Regions from separate parts of the Streptomyces sp. NPDC017943 genome, predicted to be linked through region 2. Evidence: riboswitches for the same ligand, from Rfam matches in the RefSeq annotation. Region 2 holds a riboswitch; the other holds the start of a gene.
What was found. A riboswitch is a leader RNA that binds a small molecule or an ion and turns the genes downstream of it on or off. The one in region 2 is predicted to bind S-adenosylmethionine.

Region 1 (9,775 bases), on a different contig from region 2:
TCGTACGGGTCCTCGAGCTCGATCTCCTTGGCGATGGACACACCATCGTTGGTGATCGTGGGCGCGCCCCACTTCTTCTCGAGGACGACGTTGCGGCCCTTGGGGCCGAGCGTCACCTTCACGGCGTCCGCGAGCTGGTTCATGCCGCGCTCGAGGCCGCGCCGCGCCTCCTCGTCGAACGCGATGATCTTGGCCATGTGAAGTGGTCCCTCCAGGACTGGGGGTGATGACTCCGGACCGCGCCCGCGCCCGCGACGGACGGCTCGCCGGCCTCGTGGTTCCTTCCCACTTCGGCCTGCGGGCCTCACCGACCCGGTCCTTACGTTGTCACTCTCACCTTCAGAGTGCTAACGCAATGATTAGCACTCGACCCCCCGGAGTGCAAGGCGCGCCCGCGAAGCGGGTGCTCATTGAGGGGTGGCGGTCGGGTGACGGGCGGGCACAAGCGCCTCCGGGGATCGGGTGGGGCGCTCAGCCGCCCGCGAACACGCCCCCGCGCGCCCCCCGGGCACGCGGAAGGGCCCGCACCCCCGGAGGGTGCGGGCCCTTCTGCGAAGACCGGTCGCGTGAGCTTGTGGTCGTGGTGCGCGTTCAGGCAGAGACGCGAACCATGTCGGCCTGCGGCCCCTTCTGGCCCTGCGAGATCTCGAACTCGACCCGCTGGCCCTCTTCCAGGGTGCGGTAGCCGTCCATCTGGATCGCGCTGTAGTGGACGAAAACATCCGCACCACCGTCGACCGCGATGAAGCCGTACCCCTTCTCCGCGTTGAACCACTTGACGGTGCCCTGAGCCATGCCTAACTCCCCTATTACTGGCCCTTGCACAGATCCACACTTCGCGGATCCGGGTCAGACCTCACCCCCCACGGTTGGGGGCGTGCGCCGGAACGCGTCGACCGCGGCTGAATGTATCTGTCCAACTGCCGTCTGCAACAGGTCAATCGGACGAGAATTCTGGACGCACAGGGTCCGGAATGTGGGGAGAGTTCGCCCGAATTCAGGGCAAGTCGGGCCGCACAAAAAGAACAAAAGCCGCGAAAGACGCGCACACTTTGGCTACATCTTGTCGGGCTCGCGGCAGGAATTCCGGGTTCCGGTCAGCGGATCCGGAACGCGTTCCCCAACTGTACCGCGCTCAATCACGCAGAATTGCCCCCTCCGCTTCTCTCACGGTGAGGGCAATTCGATGCACGCTCGGTGACCGGCATTACTCAAGGTAACAATCAAGCCGGTCGGCCGGATTCAGCCGCCGGCGACGGCCGGGATGATCGACACTCCGGCACCGTCCGGCGTGGCCGTCTCCAGACCCTGCTCGAACCGCACGTCGTCGTCGTTGACGTACACGTTGACGAACCGCCGGAGCTTGCCCTGGTCGTCCAGCACCCGGGCGGCGATCCCGGTGTGGTTCTTCTCCAGGTCGGCGATGACCTCCCCGAGGTTCGCGCCCTCGGCGGCGACCTCGGCCTGCCCGCCGGTGTAGGTGCGCAGGATGGTGGGGATGCGAACGGTGACGCTCATCGGACATGTCCTCCGGTTCTTCTTGAGCTACGGCTGGGGCGCGCCCTCAGGGGCGCGGGGCTGTAGTGATGTGCGGCTCCGCCGCGTGGGCGCGACCAGCCCCCACCGGCCCGCAGCGAACAACGATCAGACGAGCCCGGCATCCCGGAACGACTCCAGGCTGGGCCGGATGGTCGCGGTCAGCCCGGTCCCGGCCACCGCGTCCAGCGTCTTCAGACCGTCCCCGGTGTTGAGCACCACGGTGGTCTTCGTCGGGTCGAGAACACCGTTCTCGATCAACTTCCGCGTCACACCCACGGTCACCCCGCCGGCGGTCTCCGCGAAGATCCCCTCGGTCCTGGCGAGGACCTTGATCGCGTCGACGACCTGCTCGTCCGTCACGTCCTCCACCGCGCCACCGGTGCGCCGCGCGATGTCCAGCACGTACGGCCCGTCCGCCGGGTTGCCGATCGCCAGGGACTTGGCGATCGTGTCCGGCTTCTGCGGACGCACCACGTCGTGCCCGGCCTTGAACGCCGTCGACACCGGCGAGCAGCCGAGCGCCTGCGCGCCGAAGATCTTGTACGGCTTGTCCTCGACGAGGCCGAGCTTGATCAGCTCCTGCAGCCCCTTGTCGATCTTCGTGAGCTGCGAGCCGGAGGCGATCGGCACGACCAGCTGGTCCGGCAGCCGCCAGCCGAGCTGTTCGCAGATCTCGTAGGCGAGGGTCTTGGAGCCCTCCGCGTAGTAGGGGCGCAGGTTGACGTTGACGAAGCCCCAGCCCTCGCCGGCCGGGTCGCCGATCAGCTCCGAGCAGAAGCGGTTCACGTCGTCGTAGTTGCCCTCGATGCCGACGAGCTCGCCGCCGTAGACCGCGGCCATGACGACCTTGCCCTGCTCCAGGTCGTGCGGGATGAACACGCACGAGCGGAAGCCGGCGCGGGCCGCGGCGGCGCCCACCGCACCGGCGAGGTTGCCGGTGGAGGAGCAGGAGAGCGTGGTGAAGCCGAAGGCGCGCGCGGCCTCCAGGGCCTGGGCGACGACGCGGTCCTTGAAGGAGTGCGTCGGGTTGCCTGAGTCGTCCTTCACGAACAGCTTGCCGGCGTCGACGCCCAGCTCGCGCGCGAGGTTGTCGGCCTTGACGAGCTTGGTCCAGCCCGGGTTGATGTTCGGCTTGTCCGCCACGTCGGCCGGGACCGGCAGCAGCGGGGCGTAGCGCCAGATGTTCGCGGGTCCCGCTTCGATGCGCTTGCGGAGCTCTTCGGTGTCGTAGGCCGAGAAGTCGTAGGCGATCTCCAGCGGGCCGAAACACTCCTCGCAGGCGAAGACCGGGCCGAGGGGGACGCGATGACCGCACTCGCGGCAGCTGAGAGCCGCGGCGGGACCGAGGTCCACGGTGGAGTCGGTGGTGCTTGCAACAGTCTGCACAGCCATGTGAGGCGAGGCCCTTTCTCCTCATCTTCCTCACGACGCATCTCGCCGTGAGACGGATTTGGCACCTTCCCTAGCCGGGAGCCTCGCCGAGTGGTCAGCAGTGACCTACGAGTACCGACTGGAGGGTTGCCGGGGCTTCATCGGGCCGTTTCCCTCTGCCCCTCTGGATGAGCTGTATGTGGTTGTAGGCGGCGGGCGACCCCGGACATGCGAGGGTCATCCGCGTTGTTCAAGACTGTAACCGACGACCAGGACAGTTGAGATAGTCGTCCGAACCGCGAGACGCGTCACATTCGTCCCGCCGAGAGAACGCAAGGAGCAGCACGGTGCTGGAAGAAGTCGATCGCTGGCTGAGCGCCCGTTCCTGGTCCGTGCACGACCGTCCGCTCCACAGCGTCCTGGCGGCCAAGCAGCGCACGGGCCGCACGGTGAGCGTGGTGCTGCCCGCCCTGAACGAGGAGGAGACCGTCGGCGACATAGTCGCCGCGATCCGCCACGACCTGATGCTGCAGGTGCCGCTCGTCGACGAGCTGGTGGTGATCGACTCGGGGTCGGCCGACCGCACGTCCGAGGTGGCCGCCGCCGCGGGCGCGACGGTGGTGCACCGGGACGCGATCCTGCCCCGCCTGCCCGCCCTGCCCGGCAAGGGCGAGGTGCTGTGGCGCTCGCTGCTCGTCACCCGCGGCGACATCGTCTGCTTCGTCGACGCGGACCTGCGGGAGTTCTCGTCCGACTTCGTCTCGGGCATCGTGGGCCCGCTGCTGACCGACCCGGAGGTCGAGCTGGTCAAGGCCATGTACGACCGTCCCCTCGGCGCGGCCGCCGGGCAGGGCGGCCGGGTCACCGAGCTGATGGCGCGCCCGCTGCTCAACATGCACTGGCCGCGGCTCGCCGGGTTCGTGCAGCCGCTGGGCGGCGAGTACGCGGCCCGCCGCTCCTTGCTGGAGCAGCTGCCCTTCCCCGTCGGGTACGGCGTGGAGCTGGGCGTCCTGGTCGACGCGCTGCACCTGGCCGGCCTCGACGCGCTCGCCCAGGTCGACGTCGGCGTGCGCAAGCACCGGCACCAGGACGGGCAGGCACTCGGGCGGATGGCCGCCGAGATCTACCGCACGGCCCAGCTGCGGCTGGCCCGGGGGCATCTGATCCGGCCGTCCCTGACCCAGTTCGAGCGGACCGGGGACGGCTTCGAACCGCGCACGTACTCCGTGGACACCGAGGAACGCCCGCCGATGGTGGAGATCGCCGAGTACCAGGCGCGGCGGGCCGCCTGACCCGGGATGTTTTTCGGCCGGGCGCGGCAGGTCCGTACGTTTGAGCGTTTACAGGCCGGGCTAGGTTGAGGCCTATGGGTTCGACGTACGGTTCTGCACGGGTATTGGTGGCCTCCAACCGCGGCCCGGTCTCCTACACGGTCGGTGACGACGGTTCGCTGAACGCCAGACGGGGCGGCGGCGGTCTGGTCTCGGGGCTCTCGGCGATCGGCTCCGACGCGGACGCCCTGTGGGTCTGCTCGGCGCTGTCCGACGGCGACCGGGAGGCCGTGCGGCGCGGTGTCGGCGAGGACGGCGTGCGGATGCTGGACATCCCGGCCGACGTGCACGCCGACGCCTACAACGGCATCGCCAACTCGGTGCTGTGGTTCGTCCACCACATGCTCTACCAGACCCCCCTGGAGCCGGTCTTCGACGCGGAGTTCCGCCGCCAGTGGGCGTCCTACGAGACGTACAACCGGGCGTTCGCCGAGGCGCTGGCCGAGGAGGCGGCGCAGGGCGCGGCGGTCGTGGTGCAGGACTACCACCTGACGCTGGTGCCGGGCATGCTGCGCGAGCTGCGCCCGGACCTCAGGATCGGCCACTTCTCGCACACGCCGTGGGCGCCGCCCGAGTACTTCCGGATGCTGCCGGACGACGTGGCCGGGCAGGTGCTGCGCGGCATGCTCGGCGCGGACCGGCTCGGCTTCCTCACCCAGCGCTGGGCGGACGCGTTCACCGACTGCGCCGAGCGGTTCGCGGGCGGGCTCGGCGGCACGCGGATCGGCGTGCACGGCCTCGGCGCCGACGCGGACTTCCTGCGCGAGCGGGCCCACGAGCCGGACGTCGAGGAGCGGATCACCGCGCTGCGGCAGGAGATCGGCCAGGGCCGCCGCACCATCGTCCGGGTCGACCGCACCGAGCTGTCGAAGAACATCGTGCGCGGCCTGCTGGCCTACCGGCGGCTGCTCGAGGCCCACGGCGAGTGGCGCGAGCGCGTGGTGCACGTGGCCTTCGCCTACCCCTCCCGGCAGGACCTCGCGGTGTACCGGGACTACACGGCCGAGGTGCAGCGCCTGGCCGACGAGATCAACGCCGAGTTCGGCACGCCGGGCTGGACGCCGGTCGTGCTGCACGTCAAGGACGACTTCGCCCGGTCCCTGGCCGCGTACCGGCTGGCCGACGTGGCCCTGGTCAACCCCATCCGCGACGGGATGAACCTGGTGGCCAAGGAGGTCCCGGTCGTCTCGGACGCGGGCTGCGCGCTGGTGCTGTCCCGCGAGGCGGGGGCGCACGAGGAGCTGGGCGAGGACGCGATCACCGTCAACCCGTACGACGTCACCGGCACGGCCGAGGCCCTGCACGAGGCCCTGTCGATGCGCCCGGAGGAGCGGACCGAGCGCAGCAAGCGCCTGGCGGCGGCGGCCACGGCACTGCCGCCCGCACGCTGGTTCGTCGAGCAGCTCGACGCGCTGAGGGGCTGAGCGGCAGATGAGCACCACGCCCGCGTCCCAGCCGCTGCCCGCCCCCGTCACCGAGGCCGGCCAGGAGGGCCTGGACGCCCTGCTCGCCGGTCCGGGCAAGGCCCTGATCGGCCTCGACTTCGACGGGACGCTCGCGCCGATCGTGGCCGACCCCGAGCGGGCCCGGGCCCACCCGGAGGCCCTGTCCGCACTCGCGGCGCTCGCGCCGAAGGTGGCCGCCGTCGCGGTGATCACGGGCCGGCCGGCCGAGGTCGCCGTCCGCAACGGCGCCTTCGCGGACGCACCCGGCCTGGAGCACCTGGTCGTCCTCGGGCACTACGGCGCCGAGCGCTGGGACGCCCGGACGGGTGAGGTCACCGCCCCGCCGGCGCACCCCGGGGTCGACGCCGTGCGCGCCGAGCTGCCCGGGCTGCTGGGGGGCACCGGGACCCACGTGGAGGACAAGGGCCGGGCCGTGGCCGTGCACACCCGGCGCGCGGCCGATCCGCAGGGCACCTTCGAGGCCCTGCGCGAACCGCTCACCGCGCTGGCTGCCCGCCACGGCCTGATCGTCGAGCCCGGCCGCATGGTTTTGGAGCTGCGCCCGCCCGGCATGGACAAGGGGGTCGCCCTGACCGGCTTCGCCCGCGAGATCGGCGCGGGCTGCGTCCTGTACGCCGGCGACGACCTGGGCGACCTGCCCGCCTACACCGCCGTGGACACCCTCCGCGCGGAGGGCACCCCGGGCCTGCTGGTGTGCAGCGGCAGCGACGAGGTGACCGAACTGCGCGCCCGCGCAGACGTAGTGGTCCCCGGCCCCGAGGGCATCGTCCACCTACTCCAAGCCCTGGCAGACCAGATCCCCTGAGAAACCACCCCTCAAGGGGCGCGGGGAACTGCGCAAACGCTTTCAGGGGCGCGGGGAACTGCGCGAACAGCCACGACGCACCCGCAGACGACGGACAACCCGGGGTCCCCCGGAGGGCCGGGGACCCACGACCGACGTCACCGCTCCGCCCGCCGCCGCTCCCGCACCCGCCGCAACCGATTGACCGTCACCGGCGCATGGGCGAGAGCCCGAGGGTCGTCCAGCAGGGCGTTCAGGAGCTGGTAGTAGCGGACCGGCGCGAGACCCAGCTCCTCACGTATGGCCCGCTCCTTCGCGCCCGGGCCGGGAAAGCCACGCCCCTCCAGCGCCAGGATGTCCCGCTCCCTGCGCCCGAGCCCCGTCCCGCCGCCGCTCTCCTCGTCCATGCCCGGCACCGTAACCCCTGCCACCGACAGCCGCGCTCCCGCGCACGCCTCCGCGCTACTCCGCGCTCTCCGCCCGGCTCGCCGACGCCTGGAGGTGGCCGAGGACGCCCGAGACGCTGCCCCCGGGGGCCACGGCCTTGCCGATCTGCTGCTTGACCTGCGCGCTGACCTCGGCCCAGGACGTCTTGCCCACCGGGTAGATCTCGGAGGCGGGCAGCTCCTCCAGGAACGGCCCGAGGTGCTTGTCCCGGTCTGCGGCGGCCATGGTCGCGGACGCCGAGTTCGTCACCGGCAGCAGGTCGTACTCGCGGGAGAAGGCCAGCACGTTCTTCTCGCTGTAGACGAAGTCGAGGAAGTCCCCGGCCTCGTCGCGGTGGCCGTTCTTGCGGAAGGCCATCATCCAGTCGGCGACACCGAGGGTGGAGCGGCTCCTGCCGTCCTTGCCCGGCAGCGGCACCATCCCGTAGTCGACGCCCTTCTTCTCCGCCATCCCCATCAGCGAGGGATGGCCCGTCAGCATGCCGACCTCCCCGTCGGCGAACGCGGAGAACGCGGCGGCCCGGTTGAGCTTCCCCGGCGCGACCGGCCCGGTCAGGCCCTTGCCGACCAGTTCGTCCTTCAGCCAGGTGAACGTGCCGATGTTGTCCGGGGAGTCGATGGCGTAGCTGCCGGAGGTGTCGGTGTAGCCGCCCCCGCCGCCGAGCATCCACTGCATCGTCTCGGCCTGCGCCTCCTCCGGCCCGAGGGGCAGGGCGTAGGGGTACTTCACGCCCTTCGCCTTGAGCTTCTCCGCGTCCTCGGCCAGCTCGTCCCAGGTCTCGGGCGGGGTGATGCCGGCCTTGGCGAAGAGGGACTTGTTGTAGAAGAGGACCCGCGTGGAGGAGGCGAACGGCATGCCGTACTGGACGCCGTTCACCTGCCCGGCGGTGGCCAACTGCCCGAGGAAGTCGGCCTGCACGGGTATGGAGAGCAGTTCGTCGGCCTTGTAGAGCCGGCCGCGCGCCGCGTAGTCGGCGTACGCGCCGATCTGCGCCAGGTCCGGCGGGTCACCGGCCGCGACCATCTCCTTGACCTTGCGGTCGACGTCGTTCCAGGAGTAGACGCTGACGTCCACGTTCACGCCGGGGTGGTCGGCCTCGTACTCCGCGGCCAGCTTCTCCCAGTACTTCTCCGAGCTGTTGGCGGCGCTGTCGCCGTAGTCGGCGGCGACCAGCTTCAGCGTGACGTCGGCCGAGTCGCCCGTATCCCCGCAGCCCCCGAGAACCGCCGTCATGCCCAGTGCGGACACCACCGCGACCGTTCCTGCCATCCGCCGCCGCTGCACCGCTGTCTTCCCCACCCCTGGCGTCACCGCCGTTCGAAACTTTTCGATATCCGGAACAAGGTCTACACCACGTGAGTGGACTAGACCTCTTGCGGGTCCCCGGGTCACACTGTCCCCGTGAGACATGTCATCGCCCTCGACGTGGGCGGCACCGGGATGAAGGCCGCCCTGGCCGGACCCGGGGGCGAGGTACTGCACCGGGCCCGCCGGGCGACCGGCCGCGCGCACGGCCCGGACGCGGTCGTCGCGGCCATCGTCGACTTCGCCGCCGAGCTGCACGCGTACGGCACCGAGCAGTTCGGCACGCCCGCCTCCGCCGCCGGCGTGGCCGTCCCCGGCATCGTCGACGAGGCCCGGGGCGTCGCCGCCTACGCGGCGAACCTCGGCTGGCGCGACGTCCCGCTGCGCGACCTGCTCACCGAGCGGCTGGGCGTCCCCGTCGCCCTCGGCCACGACGTGCGCACCGGCGGCCTCGCCGAGGGCCGGGTCGGGGCGGGCCGGGGCGCGGACCGGTTCCTGTTCGTGGCGCTCGGCACCGGCATCGCGGGCGCCATCGGCGTCGACGGCCGGGTCGAGGCGGGTGCGCACGGCTTCGCGGGCGAGATCGGCCACGTCGTCGTCCGCCCCGGCGGTGCCCCCTGCCCGTGCGGGCAGCGCGGCTGCCTGGAGCGGTTCGCCTCGGCGGCGGCCGTCAGCGAGACCTGGGCAGCGGCCTCCGGCACCCCGGGCGCGGACGCGGCGGACTGCGCCAAGGCGGTGGACGCGGGCGACCCCAGGGCATGCGCGGTGTGGCAGGAGGCCGTGGACGCCCTGGCCGACGGACTGGTCACGGCCCTGACCCTGCTGGACCCGCGCGTCCTGATCGTCGGCGGCGGCCTGGCGGAGGCCGGGGACACCCTCTTCACGCCCCTGCGTGAGGCGATCCGCAGCCGCATCACCTTCCAGAAGGAGCCGTCGATCGTCCCGGCGGCCCTGGGCGACGCCGCCGGATGCCTGGGCGCCGGGCTCCTGGCCTGGGATCTCCTCGACCGAACCGACCGCACGGAGGTAACTCCCTGATGACCAACGCCTCAGGGGCGCGGGGAACTGCGCGACAAGCCCCGACGCACCCGCACCCCGCGACGGCCGGACATCCCACGGTTCTCACCGGCGCGTCCGTGGTCCTGCCCACGGGAATTGTCGACGATGGCCAGGTAGCCGTCGACGGCACCCGCATCGCCGCCACCCCGCCGGAGAACGCCCAGGTCATCGACGTGACCGACCACTACGTCATCCCCGGCTTCGTCGACATCCACAACCACGGCGGTGGCGGAGCCTCCTTCACCTCCGGCTCGGTCGACGACATCCTCAAGGGCATCCACACCCACCGCCTGCACGGCACGACCACCCTGGTCGCCTCCACCGTCACCGGCGACATGGACTTCCTCACCCGGCGCGCGGGCCTGCTGAGCGAGCTCGCCGAGCAGGGCGAGATCGCCGGCATCCACTTCGAGGGCCCGTTCATCTCCCCCTGCCGCAAGGGCGCCCACTCCGAGGAGCTGCTGCGCGACCCG
Region 2 (9,775 bases):
GGCTACCTCGAGGCGCTCGGCGACTTCGAAGAGCCCGTCGGCCCTGCCTTCTGGGAGCGCGGATGAGCACTGCACAGACACGCCGCAAGGCACCCGCCGGAGAGCGGGTCGCCGACTGGGCCGACGGCCGCCTGGGGATCTACTCCCTGGCCAAGGCCAACATGCGCAAGATCTTCCCGGACCACTGGTCCTTCATGCTCGGTGAGATCTGCCTCTACAGCTTCATCATCATCATCCTGACGGGTGTGTACCTGACGCTGTTCTTCCACCCGTCGATGAACGAGGTGGAGTACCACGGCAGTTACGTCCCGCTCCAGGGGCAGCTGATGTCGGAGGCGTTCGCCTCCACGCTGGACATCAGCTTCGACGTCCGCGGCGGTCTGCTGATCCGGCAGATCCACCACTGGGCGGCGATCATCTTCCTCGCCGGCATGTTCGTGCACATGATGCGCGTCTTCTTCACCGGCGCGTTCCGCAAGCCGCGCGAGATCAACTGGCTGTTCGGCTTCCTGCTGTTCGTCCTCGGCATGTTCACCGGTTTCACCGGCTACTCGCTCCCGGACGACCTGCTCTCCGGCACCGGTGTCCGCTTCACGCAGGGCGCGATCCTGTCCGTGCCGATCGTGGGCACGTACATCTCGATGTTCCTGTTCGGCGGGGAGTTCCCGGGCACCGACTTCGTCGCCCGGTTCTACTCGATCCACATCCTGCTGCTGCCGGGCATCATGCTCGGGCTCGTGGTCGGCCACCTGATCCTGGTCTTCTACCACAAGCACACGCAGTTCGCGGGTCCCGGACGGACCAACAAGAACGTCGTCGGCATGCCGCTGCTGCCGGTCTACATGGCCAAGGCCGGAGGCTTCTTCTTCCTGGTCTTCGGTGTCATCGCGGCCATCGCCGGCATCGCGACCGTCAACCCGATCTGGGTCCTGGGCCCCTACCGCCCCGACCAGGTGTCGACCGGTGCCCAGCCCGACTGGTACATGGGCTTCGCCGAGGGTCTGGTCCGCGCGATGCCGGGCTGGGAGATCAACTTCTGGGGTCACACGCTCGTCCTGGGCGTGTTCATCCCGCTGGTCCTCTTCGGCCTGTTCCTCGCGATCATCGCCCTGTACCCGTTCATCGAGTCCTGGATCACCGGGGACAAGCGCGAGCACCACATCCTGGACCGTCCGCGCAACGCCCCGACCCGCACGGCCGTGGGTGTCGCCTGGGTCACCGGCTACGTGATCATGCTGATCGGCGGTGGCAACGACATCGTCGCGACCCACTTCCACCTGTCGATCAACGCGGTCACCTGGTTCGTCCGGATCGGGTTCTTCCTCGGCCCGGTCGTCGCCTTCGTCGTCACCAAGCGCATCTGTCTCGGCCTCCAGCGCCGGGACAAGGAGAAGGTGCTGCACGGCCGCGAGTCGGGCATCATCAAGCGCCTGCCGCACGGTGAGTTCATCGAGGTGCACGAGCCGCTCAGCCAGGAGCAGATGTACACGCTCACGGCGCACGAGCAGTACAAGCCGGCCGAGATCGGCCCGACGGTCGACGAGAACGGCGTCGAGCGCAAGGTGAAGGGTTCCGAGAAGCTGCGCGCCAAGCTCAGCGACGCCTACTACGGCGACGGCTCCCAGATCCCGAAGCCCACCGTCGAGGAGTACCGGGAGATCACGAGCGGCCACGGCCACCACTGATCACTGCTTCGCCACGCCACAGAAGGGCCTCGTCCGGTGTTGGGACGGGGCCCTTCGGCCTGTCCGGGGGTGGATAGGGTGGACGCGTCGAGACATTCCGTCCCGCAGTGCGGGACACCTGACCCTGGAGCGGCTTATGAGCGCTGTGATCCCCGCCGGAGGCGACACCGCGGCGGCCCGCTCCTGGCCCCTGCTGCTGAACGGCCTGCTTCAGGGCCGGGACCTGACCGCCGACGACACCGCCTGGGCGATGGACCTGATCATGCGCGGCGAGGCCACGGACGCGCAGATCGCCGGCTTCGTGGTCGCGCTGCGCGCCAAGGGCGAGACCGTCGAGGAGATCTCCGGGTTCGTCCGGGCGATGTACGCGCACGCCAACGTGATCGAGGTGCCCGGACCGGCGGTCGACATCGTCGGCACGGGCGGCGACGGGGCGAAGACCGTCAACATCTCCACCATGTCGGCCATCGTCATCGCCGGCACGGGCGCCAAGGTCGTCAAGCACGGCAACCGGGCCGCCTCCTCGGCGTCCGGGGCCTCGGACGTCCTGGAGAAGCTCGGCGTCAACCTGGAACTGCCGACGCACCGGGTGGCCGGCGTGGCCGAAGAGGCCGGGATCACCTTCTGCTTCGCGGCGAAGTTCCACCCCTCGATGCGCTACGCGGGCGCGGCCCGCGGCCAGTTGGGCATCCGGACGATCTTCAACGTCCTGGGTCCGCTGACCAACCCCGCGAAGGTCCGTGCCCAGGCCGTCGGCGTGGCCGACCCGCGCATGGCGCCCATCGTCGCGGGCGTCTTCGCCGGGCGCGGCCACTCGTCGCTGGTCTTCCGCGGCGACGACGGCCTCGACGAACTGACCACCACGTCCACCTCCCGGGTCTGGATCGTCCGGGACGGCAGGGTGGCCGAGGAGGCCTTCGACCCGCGTGACGTGGGTCTGGAGCTTGTCCCGGTCGAGGCGCTGCGCGGCGCGGACGCCTCCTACAACGCGGAGGTCGCCCGCCGGCTGCTGGACGGCGAGACCGGCCCCGTCCGCGACGCCGTCCTGCTGAACGCGGCGGCGGCCCTGGTGGCGCTGGAGCCGGGCACGGGGACGCTGGCCGAGCAGCTCGGCGCCGGCATGGCGAAGGCGGCGGAGTCGATCGACTCCGGGGCGGCCAAGCGGACCCTGGAGCGCTGGGTGGCCGCGACCAACGCCTAGCGGCTGCGACGAGGGCGTCCCGCGATCCGGACCCGGGTTGCGGGGCGCCGATCTTTTCGCGTACGTTCCTGAACAGGTCATGAGTGACAGTCATGAGGCCCCGGCCGACTGTCCGGCAACCCTCCGTCCGTGGCGGGGTGCCCCGGGTGAAGACCAGGCCGCAGGCAGCGAGGTCTGCGGCAAGCGCGGACCCCTCGCACGCTTGTGAGAAGTGTGGGACCAGGGGTCCTGGTCGTCGAGGAGTTCTCCGTGAGTCAGCGAATGCGATAGGGCCGCAGAGCCCCGCCTCCGCATCCCCTCTTCCTTTCCTCACCCCCGCCGGCAGCCCATCGGGCCCGCGGGTGGTCCCGCCTGATCTCACGGGAGTTCACCATGTCCGTCTCCGCCGTTGCCGCCGAACAGTCCGTCTGCGCCCCGCTGCCCGTTCTGGGCCGGGACGTCACCGTGCCGCTGGTGACCGGCGGAGAGGTCACCTACGCCGCGCTCGACTACGCTGCCAGCGCCCCGGCGCTCCAGCGCGTCTGGGACGACGTCGCCGCCTACGCGCCCTACTACGGCAGCGTCCACCGGGGCGCCGGGTACCTGTCCCAGCTGTCCACCGACCTGTTCGAGAACGCCCGCCGCACGGTCGCGGAGTTCCTCGGCTGCCGGGACGGCGACCAGGTGGTGTTCACCCGGTCCACCACCGACTCCCTCAACCTCCTCGCCGCCGCCCTGCCGGAGGACTGCCGGGTCTTCGTCTTCGAGACCGAGCACCACGCCTCCCTGCTGCCCTGGCGCGACGCCCAGGTCACCTGCCTCGACGCCCCGAGGAGCCACCGCGAGGCCGTCGAGGCCCTGGAGCGGGCCCTGGCCGACCGGGACCCCCACGGCCCCGCCCTCGTGTGCGTCACCGGCGCCTCCAACGTCACCGGGGAACTGTGGCCCGTGCGGGAGCTCGCGGCGGCCGCGCACGCCCACGGCGCCCGGATCGTGCTGGACGCCGCCCAGCTGGCCCCGCACCACCCCGTCTCCGTCGCGGACCTCGACGTCGACTGGGTCGCCTTCTCCGGGCACAAGCTGTACGCGCCCTTCGGCTCCGGCGTGCTGGCCGGCCGGTCCGACTGGCTGCGCGCGGCCGAGCCGTACCTCGCGGGCGGCGGCGCCTCCCGCAAGGTCACGCGCCGGGAGGACGGTGGCGTCGACGTGGAGTGGCACGACAGCGCCGCTCGCCACGAGGCCGGCTCCCCGAACGTCATCGGCGCCTACTCCATCGCCTCCGCCTGCAAGGCCCTCACCGAGGCCGGGTTCGACACGCTGGTCGCCCGCGAGCAGTACCTGATCGACCGGGTGCGCCAGGGGCTCGCCGAGGTGCCCCAGGTCCGGGTCCTGTCCCTCTTCGGCGACGACGCGCCGCGTGTCGGCGTGCTCTCCTTCGTCGTGGACGGCTGGAACAGCTCCCACTTCGCCGCCGCGCTCTCCGCCGAGTACGGCATCGGCGTCCGGGACGGGCTGTTCTGCGCCCACCCGCTGGTGCGCACGCTGCTCGGCGGTGACCCGCAGCAGCAGGGCGAGTGCGGGGCGCCGGAGGCCGCGCCGGGCGAGAAGGCGCTCAACGCCATCCGGGTGAGCTTCGGGGCGGGCACGCCGGACGAGCACGTGGAGCGTTTCGTCCGGGCCGTGCGGGAGCTGGTGACCGACGGGGCGAAGTGGAACTACCGCACCGAGGACGGCCGCTGCGTGCCGGACACCTCCGTGTGAGGAGCGTGGGCCGGGAGCGGCGGTGGCCGGGCCCTCGGGACGATCGCCCGCAGGGCCCCGCGACCGGGGCTACGCGTCCAGGCCGATGGAGAACGCGGCCTCCAGGTCGTGCTGCGAGTAGGTGCGGAACGCCACGTGCGTGTCCGTGCCCTCCACCCCGGGGATCTTGCTGATCCGGCCGGGGATGACCTCGGCCAGGTCCTCGTGCCGGCTCACCCGGACCATCGCGATCAGGTCGTAGGTGCCGGTGACCGAGAAGACCTCGCTGACGTTCTCCAGCGCCGCGATCGACTCCGCGATCTCGGGGATCCGGTCCACGCTGGTCTTGATGAGGACGATCGCGGTGATCACGGCTGGTTCTCTCCCTCGGGGGCCGGAGCAGGGGCGGTCCTCACTCTAGTCGGGCCGGTCGGACGGCCGTAGCGCACGGACGCGTAGCCGAAGCCCAGCCCGAATCCGATCAGGTGGGCCAGGTAGGCCACCCCGGGCCCGTCCGAGGCACGTCCCGCCGCCAGCCATTGCAGGGCCGCCCAGAACGGCAGCACGACCCACGCCGGGAAGCGCACCGGCAGGAAGAACAGGAACGGCAGGAGACTGGTCACCCGGGCCCGCGGGAACAGGTACAGGAACGCGCCGAGGACGGCGGAGATCGCCCCCGAGGCCCCGACCAGGGACTGTCCCGAGTCCGCGTTGGCGACGGCGTAGCCGAGCAGGGCCAGGCAGCCGCAGCCGGTGTAGAACAGCAGGAACTGCACGCGGCCCATGCGTTCCTCGGTCATCGCCCCGAAGACGTAGAGGAAGAGCATGTTGCCGAGCAGGTGCACCCAGCTGCCGTGGACGAACAGCGCGGTCACGGGGGTGAGGACCGAGCCGCCGGTGTGGGCGGAGCCGTCGAACAGCTCCGCGGGGACCACCCCCCAGCGGCGGAAGTAGGCCCGCTGCGCCGCCAGCAGCTCGTCGCCCGTGCCGTACGCCGGATTCAGGCCCGAACCGGGCCCGGCCAGGAAGACCAGGCAGCACAGGGCGATCAGCGAGTACGTCACCGGTGCCGACGCCCCTCCGGCCGCCCTGCCGGCCCGGACGAACGACGCACTCCACTTGCGGATCATGACTACAGAGCATGACGTAAGGGGACGCAGCCGGACAGACCGCCTCGCCGCCGTGGACACGTGGGCGGCGGGCACCCCCCAGGCCGTAGGGTTACGAGCCACACGCACCGGGGATGCCGGTGGCGTCACGGACACTAGAGGAAAGAGAACAGGTCACGATGACGGTTCCCCTGCCGACCGCCGGGACGCGCTGGCGCTGCACCCTCTGCGGCAACCTCACGCGGTTCGACGTCACCCGCTCGTCGAAGGTCGTCGAGTACGTCCACCTCGACCTGGCCGGAGAGCCGAAGGTCGAGGAGCGCGAGGTGCTCAGTGAGACCATCGAGTCGGTGCGCTGCCGCTGGTGCAACGCGGTGGACCAGGTGGAACTCGTGGACAGGCCGGGCGCCGGCTCCTGAGCATGGGGGTCCCCCCCGCTCGGGCGAAGCCGGGAGTGGGGGAGGGTCCCGCACGGATTGGGGTGTGACGGATGGTGGAGACCACGGGCGGGGAGCCGGGCGACGGCGCCGCCGAGGTGCTCGACCGTCCGCTGCCCGACGGCGTGCGCCGCCGGGTCGTGCAGATCGTCGCCGACGGCTTCGGTTCGCTGACCGTCGGCGAGCTGCCCGCCCAGCTGCGGCAGTACGCCCGCTTCGCGCCCAACCGGCGGGCCAAGTTCGCCGGCAACGCCATGGCCTCGGCGCTGGAGACCGACCCGCTGTTCCGCCAGCGCATCGGGGAGAAGCTCAGGGAGACCCAGCCGGAGCTCACCGGCGCCCTCGACTCCGGCTCCCCGCCCCCGGCCGCCGACCCGCTCGACGTGGCGGCCGCGGCGTACGTACTGCGCCCGCCCGGCTGGGTGAAGTTGGTCGCGGCCGCCGGCGAGGAGGCCCAGCGAGCCGACGCCGAGCGGGCCGACGAGGAGAGCCGGGCCGAGCTGGAGCGGCTGCGCGCGGAACTCGACCGGGCCCGGGAGGCGACCCGGTCCGAGACCGAGCGGCTGCGCGCGGAGCTGGAGTCGGCCAGGAAGGAGGGCGAGGCACTGCACCGCAAGCTGCGCGCCGCCCTCAGCGACGTCAAGCGCGGCGAGGCCGCCCTGCGCAAGGCGCACGGCGAGATCGAGGCCGTGCGCGCCGAGGGGCACGCCCAGGTCTCCGCCGCCGAGAGCGAGACCCGGCGGCTGAAGGCGCGGCTCGGCGAGACCGAGGCGGCCCTGGAGGCCGCCCGGCGGGCCGCGCGTGAGGGCCGCAGTGTGGAGGACATGCGGGTGCGGCTGCTGCTGGACACCCTGCTGGACGCCACCCAGGGGCTGCGCCGCGAGCTGGCCCTGCCGCCGGTGTCCGTCCGCCCGGCCGAGACGGTCGACGCGGTCGAGCCGGGCCGGATGACACCCAAGGACATCGCCGCCCGCGCCCTGTCGGAGAACGACCCGCAGGTCCTCGACCAGCTCCTCGCGCTGCCGCAGGCGCACCTCGTCGTCGACGGGTACAACGTCACCAAAACGGGTTATCCGCAGATGCCGCTGGAGAAGCAGCGCCTGAGGCTGCTGGGGCAGCTCTCCCAACTGGCCGCGCAGAGCGGCGCCGAGGTGACCTGCGTCTTCGACGGGGCCGAGCTGGCCGCGCCGGTGCTGCTCGCACCCCCGCGCGGGGTGCGGGTGCTGTTCTCGAAGCCGGGCGTCACCGCCGACGAGCTCATCCGGCAGCTGGTGCGCGCCGAACCCCCGGGCCGCCCCGTCATCGTGGCCTCCACCGACCGGGAGGTGGCCGACGGGGTCGCCCGCGCAGGTGCCCGGCCGGTGGCCTCGGCGATGCTCCTCAAGCGCCTTACGTGAGCCTGTAGGGCGTACGCCCGCATGCGCAACGTCCGGGCGTGATGCCCGAATTGGCGGGGCCTGTGGGCCACGGTGCGTCAAGCGCCTCTCACCGCCTGTGAGTCCAGGGGAAAAGATGGCTTACCGTGACGCGAATTTTCATCTGAGGATTTGAACTGATCACAGGAAGGTCACTAGGGTCGGCCCCAACCTCCGCTCGGGTGATCACTCATCGGGAGAGACGGCGGAGGGGCCAGAAGGAGCTTTTCACCCGTGGCGTCCCACCGTCGTCCGAAGCAGCCCAGCCGCGCACGTGTGACCGTGCTGACCACCGCCGCCGCCGCTGCCGTCGCCTTCAGCTCGCAGGCCGCCAACGCGGCCCCCAGTGAGAAGCCGAGCAAGGACGAGGTCAAGACCAAGGTCGACAAGCTCTACGAGGAGGCCGAGAAGGCCACCGAGAAGTACAACGGCGCCAAGGAGAGGCAGGAGAAGCTCCAGAAGGAGATCTCCACCATCCAGGACAGCGTCGCCCGCGGCCAGGAGGAGCTCAACGAGCTGCGCGACAGCCTCGGCCTCGCCGCCGCCTCCCAGTACCGCACCGGCACGATCGACCCGTCCGTCCAGCTGTTCCTCTCCGCGGACCCGGACGACTACCTCGACAAGGCCTCCACGCTCGACCAGTTGAGCAGCCAGCAGGTCGAGGCGCTGAAGAAGGTCCAGGACAAGCAGCGCGAACTCGCCCAGGAGCGTGCCGAGGCCGCCGAGAAGCTCAAGGACCTCGCCTCCACCCGGACCGAACTCGGCAAGAAGAAGACGGAGGTGCAGGGCAAGCTCGCGGCCGCGCAGAAGCTGCTCAACAGCCTCACCGCCGCCGAGAAGGCCGCGCTGGCCGCCGAGGAGACCCGCGCCACCCGCGCCAGCGAGCGCGACGCCCTCGACGTCGACGTGCCGCCCGGCTCGGGCCGCGCCGCCGCCGCGTTCGCCTTCGCCCAGGCCCAGCTCGGCAAGCCCTACGTCTACGGCGCCACCGGCATGAGCTCCTTCGACTGCTCCGGCCTCACCTCCCGGGCCTACGCGGCGGCCGGTGTGCAGATCCCGCGCACCTCCGAGGCGCAGACCGGGGCCGGCACCAAGATCTACTCGGTCAGCCAGCTCAAGGTCGGCGACCTGGTGTTCTTCTTCAACGACCTGCACCACGTCGGCCTCTACGCGGGCAACGGGCAGATCATCCACGCCCCCCGCACCGGCACGGTCGTCCGCTACGAGTCGATGAACACCATCGGCGGCCCCTTCATGTTCGGCGTCCGGGTCTGACACCCGGACCGCGCGAACCGGTCCGGCTTCCCCCGGACCCGGAGATCATGTCCGCCGTTCGGGGGAATCCCGACAGCCCCGAGTGAGCCCACGCCCCGCCGGTGACCTGCGTCAGCGGCGGGGCGCCGCGCCGCGTACCCCCGGACGGTCGTTGGCGGTCACCCGCCGCGGGGCTACTGTCTGCCGCGTCCATTCCGCCAGCGGAAGGAGAGCGGCTTCCCGTGGGGTCCCATCGCCGCCTTGCACCGTCCCGGCCCGACCGGGGCGCCGGTGCCGCGTTCGGTCTGCTGTCCGTGGCGGCCGCCGCACTGACCACGGTCCCGGCCGCCGCCGCACCGCACGACGACACCCGGGCCACGGTGGACCGCCTCTTCGAGCAGGCGGAGCGGGCGACCGAGGCCTACAACGAGGCGGACGAGCGCGCCGACGCACTGCGCGAGGAGGTCGGCACCGCCCGGGACCGGATCGCCCGCCAGCAGCAGCGCATCAACTCCCTGCGCGAATCGCTCGGTTCGCTGGCCGGGGCCCAGTACCGCTCGGGCGGAGTCGACCCGGCCGTCGAGCTGCTGTTCTCCGACGACCCGGACGACTACCTCGACAGGGCCGCCCGGCTCGACCGCCTCACCGCCCACCAGGCCGGTGAACTCAAGGAGTTGCAGGGCGCCTTGCGCGAACTCGCCCAGGACCGTGCGGAGACGGCGGACAAGCTCCGCGAACTGGAGCGCAGCCGCAAGGCCGTCGCCGCCCACAAGAGGACCGTCGAGCACAAGCTCGTCACCGCCCGGCGGCTGCTCAACTCCCTGTCCGACGGCCAACGCGAGGCCTACGACCGGGCCTCCCGCGCCGGCCGCACCGACCTGCCCGCCCCCGGCGGCGCCGCCGCCTCGGGCCGCGGGGCCGCCGCCGTCGCCGCCGCCCGCAGCGCCCTCGGCAA

Region 1: it holds a riboswitch for S-adenosylmethionine, as region 2 does, so the genes downstream of both, thrC (threonine synthase) here and ACH4C6_RS26985 (aminotransferase class V-fold PLP-dependent enzyme) in region 2, are expected to answer to the same signal.

The regions. Positions count from the first base shown of each region.
Region 1 is NZ_JBIRHH010000008.1:107,915-117,689, reverse strand. It holds gene groL (chaperonin GroEL) at 1-197, opposite strand, end outside; gene ACH4C6_RS25495 (cold-shock protein) at 592-795, opposite strand; gene ACH4C6_RS25490 (MoaD/ThiS family protein) at 1,243-1,518, opposite strand; gene thrC (threonine synthase) at 1,645-2,931, opposite strand; SAM riboswitch class I at 2,950-3,105, opposite strand; gene ACH4C6_RS25480 (glucosyl-3-phosphoglycerate synthase) at 3,258-4,202, shown strand; gene ACH4C6_RS25475 (trehalose-6-phosphate synthase) at 4,277-5,665, shown strand; gene otsB (trehalose-phosphatase) at 5,673-6,512, shown strand; gene ACH4C6_RS25465 (DUF3263 domain-containing protein) at 6,650-6,898, opposite strand; gene ACH4C6_RS25460 (ABC transporter substrate-binding protein) at 6,954-8,207, opposite strand; gene ACH4C6_RS25455 (ROK family protein) at 8,340-9,281, shown strand; gene nagA (N-acetylglucosamine-6-phosphate deacetylase) at 9,281-9,775, shown strand, end outside.
Region 2 is NZ_JBIRHH010000009.1:34,157-43,931, reverse strand. It holds gene ACH4C6_RS27000 (Rieske 2Fe-2S domain-containing protein) at 1-66, shown strand, start outside; gene ACH4C6_RS26995 (cytochrome bc complex cytochrome b subunit) at 63-1,685, shown strand; gene trpD (anthranilate phosphoribosyltransferase) at 1,822-2,886, shown strand; SAM riboswitch class IV at 2,962-3,078, shown strand; gene ACH4C6_RS26985 (aminotransferase class V-fold PLP-dependent enzyme) at 3,259-4,626, shown strand; gene ACH4C6_RS26980 (Lrp/AsnC family transcriptional regulator) at 4,696-4,977, opposite strand; gene ACH4C6_RS26975 (rhomboid family intramembrane serine protease) at 4,974-5,735, opposite strand; gene ACH4C6_RS26970 (hypothetical protein) at 5,894-6,133, shown strand; gene ACH4C6_RS26965 (NYN domain-containing protein) at 6,205-7,548, shown strand; gene ACH4C6_RS26960 (NlpC/P60 family protein) at 7,801-8,841, shown strand; gene ACH4C6_RS26955 (NlpC/P60 family protein) at 9,063-9,775, shown strand, end outside.